One region of the Bacillus sp. C28GYM-DRY-1 genome, then DNA from elsewhere that is predicted to be linked to it. Evidence: predicted binding sites of a transcription regulator. Region 1 holds the regulator's gene; the other holds the start of a gene.

Region 1 (4,093 bases):
GGGTGACCAGAATTTGCTTTTTCAATAGCGTCTATTGAGAGTGTGCGAATGGTAGCAACTGATTTCTTTTCAATTGTATCCATAAAAATCCCCTTCCTATGTGTTGTACCCTTACATCATAAATGTCTGACGACTTTTTCTCAACTGTTTCAGCTTAAATTCGAGAGAAACTTGTTGAATTTTGTCACATAAGAGTTTTGCTCATAGTATATGCAAAAGAGGAATACGATATTTCCGTATTCCTCTCATATTAGTGAAGTTTGTTATTTCTTTGTTCTTTTTTTAGCTTTTCTGGTGTCACATCATTGCCTTCTGGATCAATAATTTTCACACTTTTCAACGTGTTTTTCATAGATGAGCGAAAACCTTTTAAGTACTCTTGACGGAGCTTTTGCTGTTCGGCTTTTTCTTCTTCTGTTATAACGCCAGCTTTGGCTTTAGCAGCAAGTTCATTAATTCTGGCAATTTTAGCGTTTGAAATCATGTTAAACTCCTTTATTGCATTTTGTCTATATAGTACTAGATCAAAAAGAGTTTTACAACCTATTCACTCGGCTGTCTCATCATTCTCTATGTACTCTTGATACCGCCGGTGGACGGTAGCTTTAGACACATCATAGCCAAACCCTCTTAGCGTTGCCGCAATTTCTGCAAACGTCAGTTTATTCGCTCTTAGGCGGACAATCTCTGAGATTGGGACCTCTATTCTATCTTTTCCGCTGTTTTCATGTTGGTTTTTCAAGTTTTTTTGCGGTTTAAAGCCATTTTTTACTGCACGCTTCATTCCCCGCTTGATTTTCATGTTGTGAATTTTGCGCTGATACTCTTCCACTATGCTGACGATCTCCAGCACCATAGAATCAGCCTCCGATAACTCCAATTCACCTCTGTGAGCCGTTGTATAGACTTTCACACCTTCTCTGTAGATACAATGGAGCAGGGCAATTTTTGCATTTCCCCGACCGAGCCTAGTCTCATCCTGAACCAAAATAACATCAATACCCGAATTCTTGATCTCATCCAGCAGTTCAAATACACCGTCCCGATCCATTTCGTATCCACTGGCTTTTTCAGAAATCACTTTGACGGCTTCCATGCCGTTCTCTGCTGCAATGGCTGTTAGCTCCTCCACCTGCCGCTTTAATGAGGTTTCCTGCTGTTCTTTATTTGTGCTTACGCGGGCATATATGAGTGCTTTCATTTTTTTTCTATCTTTCCTCTCTATCTTACAGTTGCTAATTCATATGCATCCTGATGTTTTTTTTTCAATGGGATCACCAGCTCGTCTCCCGGCTGGATATCAGACGTCTGCAGATGATTTTTATCAGCTACCCATTCAATAAAATCGTTTTTGTTTATCTTTTTTGTATCTGCAACCTGATCAGCAATTGACCAAAGTGTGTCGCCTTGCTGGACTTCTATTTTAGCATACTGATTAAGGTCCTGACCGCTGCTTGTATATGACAGCAAAAGGATAACTGCGCTCAAAATCACTGAGAATAGACCAACAAAAATAATAGATTCTTTACTCATGCTCATAACCTCCAACAGGAATGTTTGTTCGCCTTTTTATAATTTCAGTATATACGAACAAACGTTTCTGTCAATTGTTTTTTCGAACCTATGTTTGTACTGTAAGGAAAATCATGCTATAATCTTCTTAAAATCGACGTTTTGAGGTGCAAAAAATGACGAAGCTATCAAAAAGGCAACTAGATATCCTCCGTTTTATTAAAGCAGAGGTAAAATCAAAAGGATATCCGCCTTCCGTGAGAGAAATCGGAGAGGCTGTTGGGCTTGCGTCCAGCTCAACTGTCCACGGCCATTTGGCCCGTTTGGAAACAAAAGGGCTGATTAGACGGGATCCGACAAAACCTAGAGCAATAGAAATCCTTGATGAAGAAGTAGACATTCCGCAAAGTCAGATCGTTAATGTACCCGTCATCGGGAAAGTCACGGCGGGATCTCCTATTACAGCAGTAGAAAATATTGAAGAATATTTTCCGCTTCCTGATCGTATGGTTCCTCCGGACGAGCATGTATTTATGTTGGAGATCATGGGAGACAGCATGATTGATGCTGGTATTCTCGATAAGGATTATGTCATCGTTAAACAGCAAAATACAGCGAACAACGGGGAAATTGTAGTTGCGATGACAGAAGATGATGAAGCTACGGTTAAACGTTTCTATAAAGAGGATACTCACATTCGCTTACAGCCTGAAAACCCAACGATGGAACCTATCATCTTGCAGAATGTCAGTATTCTAGGGAAAGTGATTGGCGTGTTCAGAACCGTCCATTAACCTATTAATCTATCAAATGCATGAAATAACCCCCTCTTCCTTTACGGAGAGGGGGTTTATTGTACAAAAAGCAGGCTCGCCCTGGCTTTTGGGTGCGAGCCTGAATAGGAGGGGAAAAGAACATCATGTTTACACCATAATTATCCACCGGATAATTGTTGAAGTCAAGAAATTTTCTTTCCTTCAGGAAACTTTTATCAGGTTATTGTTGTTTAAAATATTAGACGTTATTTTCTTGAAAAATGTTTCATTCTCATAGGGCGTGGAATAGCGCGGCTTCATGTATATTTATGGAGCGCGACATTGAAATTTAATGAAAATTTAGTATACAGTAAACTTAGTTCAACATAATCTAAAAAAAACAGCTCACCTCTCCTGATCAACGTGAGCTTCAATCAAATTGTAAATACTGTACACCATAACTGCCCTTTACCCGAACACTTGTGCAGTTTTCTGAGTGTTCTTCTGCAAATATACGGTATCGGTGAAATGGATCGATAGAAACCTTATCCTGAGCGCTAAAATCAAACCAGCTTCCGCTGAATTGCTTCGTGCTCAGCGTGGTATATTCTCCCGTAAGCCTCATTCGCTGAAGTTTAATCTCAACTGAGCAAGTATTGGCTCCCAAGATCGTCAACTGATAGCCTAAAATATAGTCGATCGCCGGAACATCATTAATATTGTCCAGAACAAACGATTTTGTGCTGTCATTTAAAATAAAGTTTGTTTTGTGATCAAAATCTAAAGCTGACACGTGGGTACTGCCAATGCCGAAAAAACACATCAAAACTGCTGTTAAGCCCAAGATTTTTATTTTCAATCACATCCTTTCTTTTCCATATTTTAACCTTTCATAAGATTTATGTACATGTTCTGTGTAATACCAAGAGGTTGTTTCAATCATAAAAATCCATATGCTTTTTCTCCTGTTTATAATAACGAAGCCTGTCCTGAAGGGTTCCTGTATGAAATTCAAATTTGTGACCGTCTGGATCGGTAAAATAAATTGATTTTCGATCTCGTTCATCTCGTTCTCTGCCCGGCAGAATATTGACATGAAGCCTTTTTAATTTCGCTGACATTTTCTCAAACTCATGATCTTCGATAGTAAATGCAATATGGGTATAAGACGCCTTAATGTCATTTCTCGGAATGTCAGGTTCTTCATTAAGCGCAAGCCATATGCCATTTAAATCAAAATATGCTGTTGTTTTTCCCTTTACCAGAAGCTTGGCATCAAATACTTTTTGATAAAAATCAATCGATGTATACAGATGAGAAACTGAAAATAATAAATGGTTGATTCCTTTTACCTTCACAAATCATTCCCCCTTGAAAGCTGATCATCCATATGTACGACTTTTTCCCAAAAAAGTTTCAGTCAGCAAAAAATACCAGTGTAAACAACATCGGATTGTTTACACTAATGACTGTGAATGTTCTTTGTCATTCATTTACAGCCAAGGGTTTTCTTCAAAAATAACAATTTAGGTGGTTAAATGAAACATATCATTGCTCTTGCTTCAAAGGTTGCTTTCACTTTTGCCCTTTTATATGTGATATTGGACAGAGTCTATCACGCGCCCTTTTTAAGTGTGATGTTTATAGCACTTTTCCTAGGTTTTGTTTCCTATCTATCCGGTGACATGCTCGTCCTTCCGCGAACAAACAATATTACAGCTTCATTGGCTGACTTTGGACTTTCATTCGTTATTCTTTGGGTCTTTGTTTTAACCCAAACAAGAAATGATTTCCCACCGTTTGCAGCTGCTCTACTTTCCGCTGCC
Region 2 (4,093 bases), on a different contig from region 1:
AGAATTTCCTCTTCAGTATACCGGTCATAAAATGACAGAAAACGCTGCTCGACTTTCTGATGATAATATTTGTGCAGCCCATGCAGTTTTTTCCCGGCCTGCGTCAAACGGAAGTAGACCTCCTTTTTATTATCGCTGAGCTGTGTCCTATGAAGAAGCCTGCACTGAGCAATTTTGTGCTGATGCGCGATACAATTGGGATTTACTCCCGTGCTCGTCATCCAGCTTCTTCAATCATTAGATAAAAAGGCTTTTATAAGTCCCTCCCATTTCTCCTGCTGATGAATAAGCTCCGCATACCATTCAATCAAAAAGATTGCGTTTCGTATGGTCTGTGTTTATCGGTTTTACCATCCTTTTTCATTGTCATATCGTTTTGTTACGGGTGAATAAATCGAATTGAGCTACACCAGGATAAGGAAAAACAAATAAACCAAAAATCAAACTATTTATTGTACAAGTGTAACAATAATGATTATAGTCGCTTACAAATTTTCTTCAACACATGTTTCCAAACAGCACAAAAAAGACGCCGTTTCAATTGACGTCTTTTTATTCACCATCAGAAATTACACCGACAATCTTTTTTTCTCTAATCGGACCAAAGTGCCGGCTGTCGAAGCTGTATATGCGATTATCTCCAACGACAAAATATTGTCCTTTCGGCACCTTGCTTGTTCCCGTCACATCTTTCAAGCTAAAATCACCCGTTACATGGCTTCCGGCAGAAACAGATTTCAAATGCTTTAAAAATGGTTCAGCAACCTGCTTTCCGTTCACATACAGCTGATCATCTTTATATTTGATCGATTCACCGGGCAATCCGATTACCCGCTTAATCAGCACTTTTTGATCAGGGCCTTTAAAAAGGACAATATCAAAACGATGGATGGTTTTAAATCGATGTGAGTATTTATTGACCAGCAGTTCGTTTCCTTCCTGAAAGGTCGGGTTCATACTGACGCCCTCTACCTTGTAATCAATAAAGACGGCATTTTTCACCTGGATGGCGAGAACGACGGACACTACACCGGCAAGAAACCAAAACCGTTTTTTCATGTTACTGCCTCCCTCCATCATGCTCACGCTGACTGGCTCTCACATGCAGGTACCGCTCTACCTTTTTGCCGACATACCATAGGATAATGATCACCAATGCAGCAATGACCGTTCGAATCGGCTGTGTAATCAGTGCGTGCAGATCATACCCGATGAAGCTGATCATAAAAATCATGACAAGCTTCCCCGAGGCAGCCGCCAAAATAAACGGCCGCGTTCCGATCCTCGACAAACCGGCAACAACATTCACCGCGGCTGACGGTGTAAACGGAAAACAAAGCAGAAGAAACACAGGACCAAAGCCGTGCCTCTCCACCCATAACATCAGCTTTCTGACCGAAGGGTGACTGCGGATAAAACCAAGCAATCTTCTCTGTCCGTATTGACGGACAATCAAAAACACGAGAATAGATCCAGCAGTTGATCCCGCCCAAGACAAGATAAATCCTTCCCACAGGCCAAATGAGTTGGTATTCGCCACCACAAATACGACCAGCGGCAAAAACGGCAGAAATGCTTCAACTAAAGGCAGCAGCACAGCAATGAGCGGACCGAAAGCCCTATAGCTTTGAAAGAATTCAGTTACATGTTCTTGTGTAAAATAGGATAAAAAATGCTCCAACATTTATACTCCTTACCGGGTTTGTCTATCCTTATTCTACACATTATCAGCAGAAAACTAAAAAGTTTTGGCGATTTTTTCTGTCTTGAAACATTTCACCAGCCGATATAGAATAAACATAGAACAAACGTTCCTATGAGAAAGAAGGAGTCAACATGCCGAATCTGCAGGAGGAAATATACGATTTAATTGAACGGGCTCTCTTTTTGCCCATGGCCATTACGATTTTCAATCGTGATCTTGCCGTAATTGAACAAAGCCCATTAAAATTGAAGCATCCTTATAAACAGCTTATCAGCGAATCATTAAAAATAGCACAAAAGGATTTGATGGAGGTCAGAAAAGAGCTGAGAAAAAGAAAAATTGCGATCCACGAGGCGGAACGCGATGAGGCTTTTACGCTTTATGTATTTGTGTTTGATGGTTATGAAGAAAAGCACCGCTATTTTAACCCGCGCATCCGGGAGCAGGTCAGCGAATTATTAACATTCTATTTATTTGCACCGGACAGGCCATGAGTCTTTTGAATCATTCTGAACTCTCCCAATACTGCCCGCTCCCACTTCGGGCGATTTTAACAATAAATTTCAGACAATTCACACTATACAAACAAAATAAATTTATTTATAATTCGAACCACAACCTTTCACCCCAAATAGTGACATGTGCCACCATATCTGCGACATCATTTTCAGTTCGCTTAAGCTTGCACACCCCAATCATAAAAGAGAAGGAGGATACTATGAAGCTGATTCACGTTCTCGCCGCTTTGCCCTTTATCGGAATCTTACTCGGGACCCCTTTTGCAAATAAAGTGACTCCCTATGTGTTCGGAATGCCGTTTATTCTTGCCTATATCGTAATGTGGGCTCTTTTGACCTCTGCGATAATGGCGATTGTGTATGTCCTCGATAACGAAAATAAAAAGGAGGAAGCAGAATGAACACAGCTCTCATCATTATTTTCGGCGTCCTGCTTTTGAGTATTTTTCTCGGCATACGCGCCCAAAAAGGAAAAGACATGAACCTTGAGCAGTGGACGGTCGGAGGCCGCGGCTTCGGAACCGTATTCGTGTTCTTATTGATGGCAGGCGAAATTTATACCACATTTACGTTTCTCGGCGGAAGCGGCTGGGCCTACGGGAAAGGCGGACCGGCCTTTTACATCATCGCCTACGGATGCTTGGCTTACATTCTTTCTTATTGGCTCCTGCCGGCGGTTTGGACGTACGCGAAACAGCATAAGCTGATGTCACAGTCTGATTTTTTCACCAAAAAATATAACAGTCCGCTGCTTGGCGTGCTCGTTTCACTGGTTGGCATTGCCGCGCTCATTCCGTATCTTGTACTGCAGCTGAAAGGTCTCGGGCTGATTGTATCGGAAACATCGTACGGCAAAATCTCTCCGACTGCTGCCATCTGGATCGGCGCCATTTCGATCACGGTTTACGTTATGGTATCCGGCATTCACGGGTCTGCCTGGATATCGGTTGTGAAAGACATCATGATTTTGGTTGTCGTTCTGTTTTTAGGTGTGTATTTGCCAATTCATTACTACGGCGGATTTCAAGACATGTTTCAGCAGATTGAAACGGCAAAGCCGGGCTTTCTTACGCTTCCTGAATCGGGGCAAAGTGCGGCCTGGTTCAGTTCAACCGTGCTCTTGACAGCACTTGGGTTTTACATGTGGCCTCATACGTTTTCCGCTTCGTATTCAGCCGAAAACCCAAAAGTCTTTCGCAAAAATGCCATTATCATGCCTTTATACCAGCTGATCCTGCTCTTCGTCCTTTTCGTCGGCTTTGCGGCTATCCTGCAAGTTCCTGGTCTGAAAGGCGCAGACGGAGACCTATCGCTTTTGAGACTGTCTCTGCAAACATTTGACCCTTGGTTTGTCGGAGTTATCGGCGCCGCCGGACTGCTGACAGCACTTGTGCCGGGTTCTATGATCTTAATGTCCGCCTCCACACTGTTTGCGAAAAATGTGTACAAAGTGTTCGCACCCCGCACGACAGAACAGCAAGTATCTGTGCTTGCCAAGTTTTTAGTGCCGGTGATCGCGCTGATTTCGGTGTACTTTACCTTTAAAGGCGGGAATACCATCGTTACGCTGTTATTGATGGGCTACAGCCTTGTCACACAATTATTTCCGGCCCTGCTGTTCAGCCTGTTCAAGCATAATATGGTGACGAAGCAGGGAGCGTTCGCAGGCATCATTTCAGGTGTCGGAGCAGTTTCTTATATTACATTGACGGAAACGACGATCGGCAGTTTATTTCCCGTGCTGCCTCAAGCCGCAAAAGACTTAAATGTCGGCATAGTCGCCCTGCTTTTGAATATTACGGTCATGGTAGCTGTAAGCTTTGCGACAAGAAAAGCGAAAAGTGTTGCGGCTCAGGCGGCATAAAATCAT

Evidence for each region. The regulator LexA, encoded in region 1, represses DNA repair genes until DNA is damaged. The targets are predictions, from matches to a motif close to CGAACATATGTTCG.
Region 2: a site for LexA is predicted at 1,802-1,815, ahead of Q3W56_RS03830 (YhjD family protein). Genes of this name have one in related genera too.

Annotation. Positions count from the first base shown of each region.
Region 1 is NZ_JAUMKF010000001.1:287,449-291,541, reverse strand. Features, by position in the region: gene tkt (transketolase) at 1-83, opposite strand, end outside; gene Q3W56_RS01510 (DUF896 domain-containing protein) at 251-484, opposite strand; gene Q3W56_RS01505 (YneB family resolvase-like protein) at 548-1,201, opposite strand; gene yneA (cell division suppressor protein YneA) at 1,222-1,539, opposite strand; gene lexA (transcriptional repressor LexA) at 1,689-2,306, shown strand; gene Q3W56_RS01490 (hypothetical protein) at 2,698-3,126, opposite strand; gene fosM (FosM family fosfomycin resistance protein) at 3,203-3,625, opposite strand; gene Q3W56_RS01480 (YndM family protein) at 3,806-4,093, shown strand, end outside.
Region 2 is NZ_JAUMKF010000003.1:15,630-19,722, reverse strand. Features, by position in the region: partial or broken gene Q3W56_RS03845 (MarR family transcriptional regulator) at 1-342, opposite strand, end outside; gene lepB (signal peptidase I) at 553-1,059, opposite strand; gene Q3W56_RS03835 (TVP38/TMEM64 family protein) at 1,061-1,684, opposite strand; gene Q3W56_RS03830 (YhjD family protein) at 1,837-2,199, shown strand; gene Q3W56_RS03825 (DUF3311 domain-containing protein) at 2,424-2,624, shown strand; gene Q3W56_RS03820 (sodium:solute symporter family protein) at 2,621-4,087, shown strand.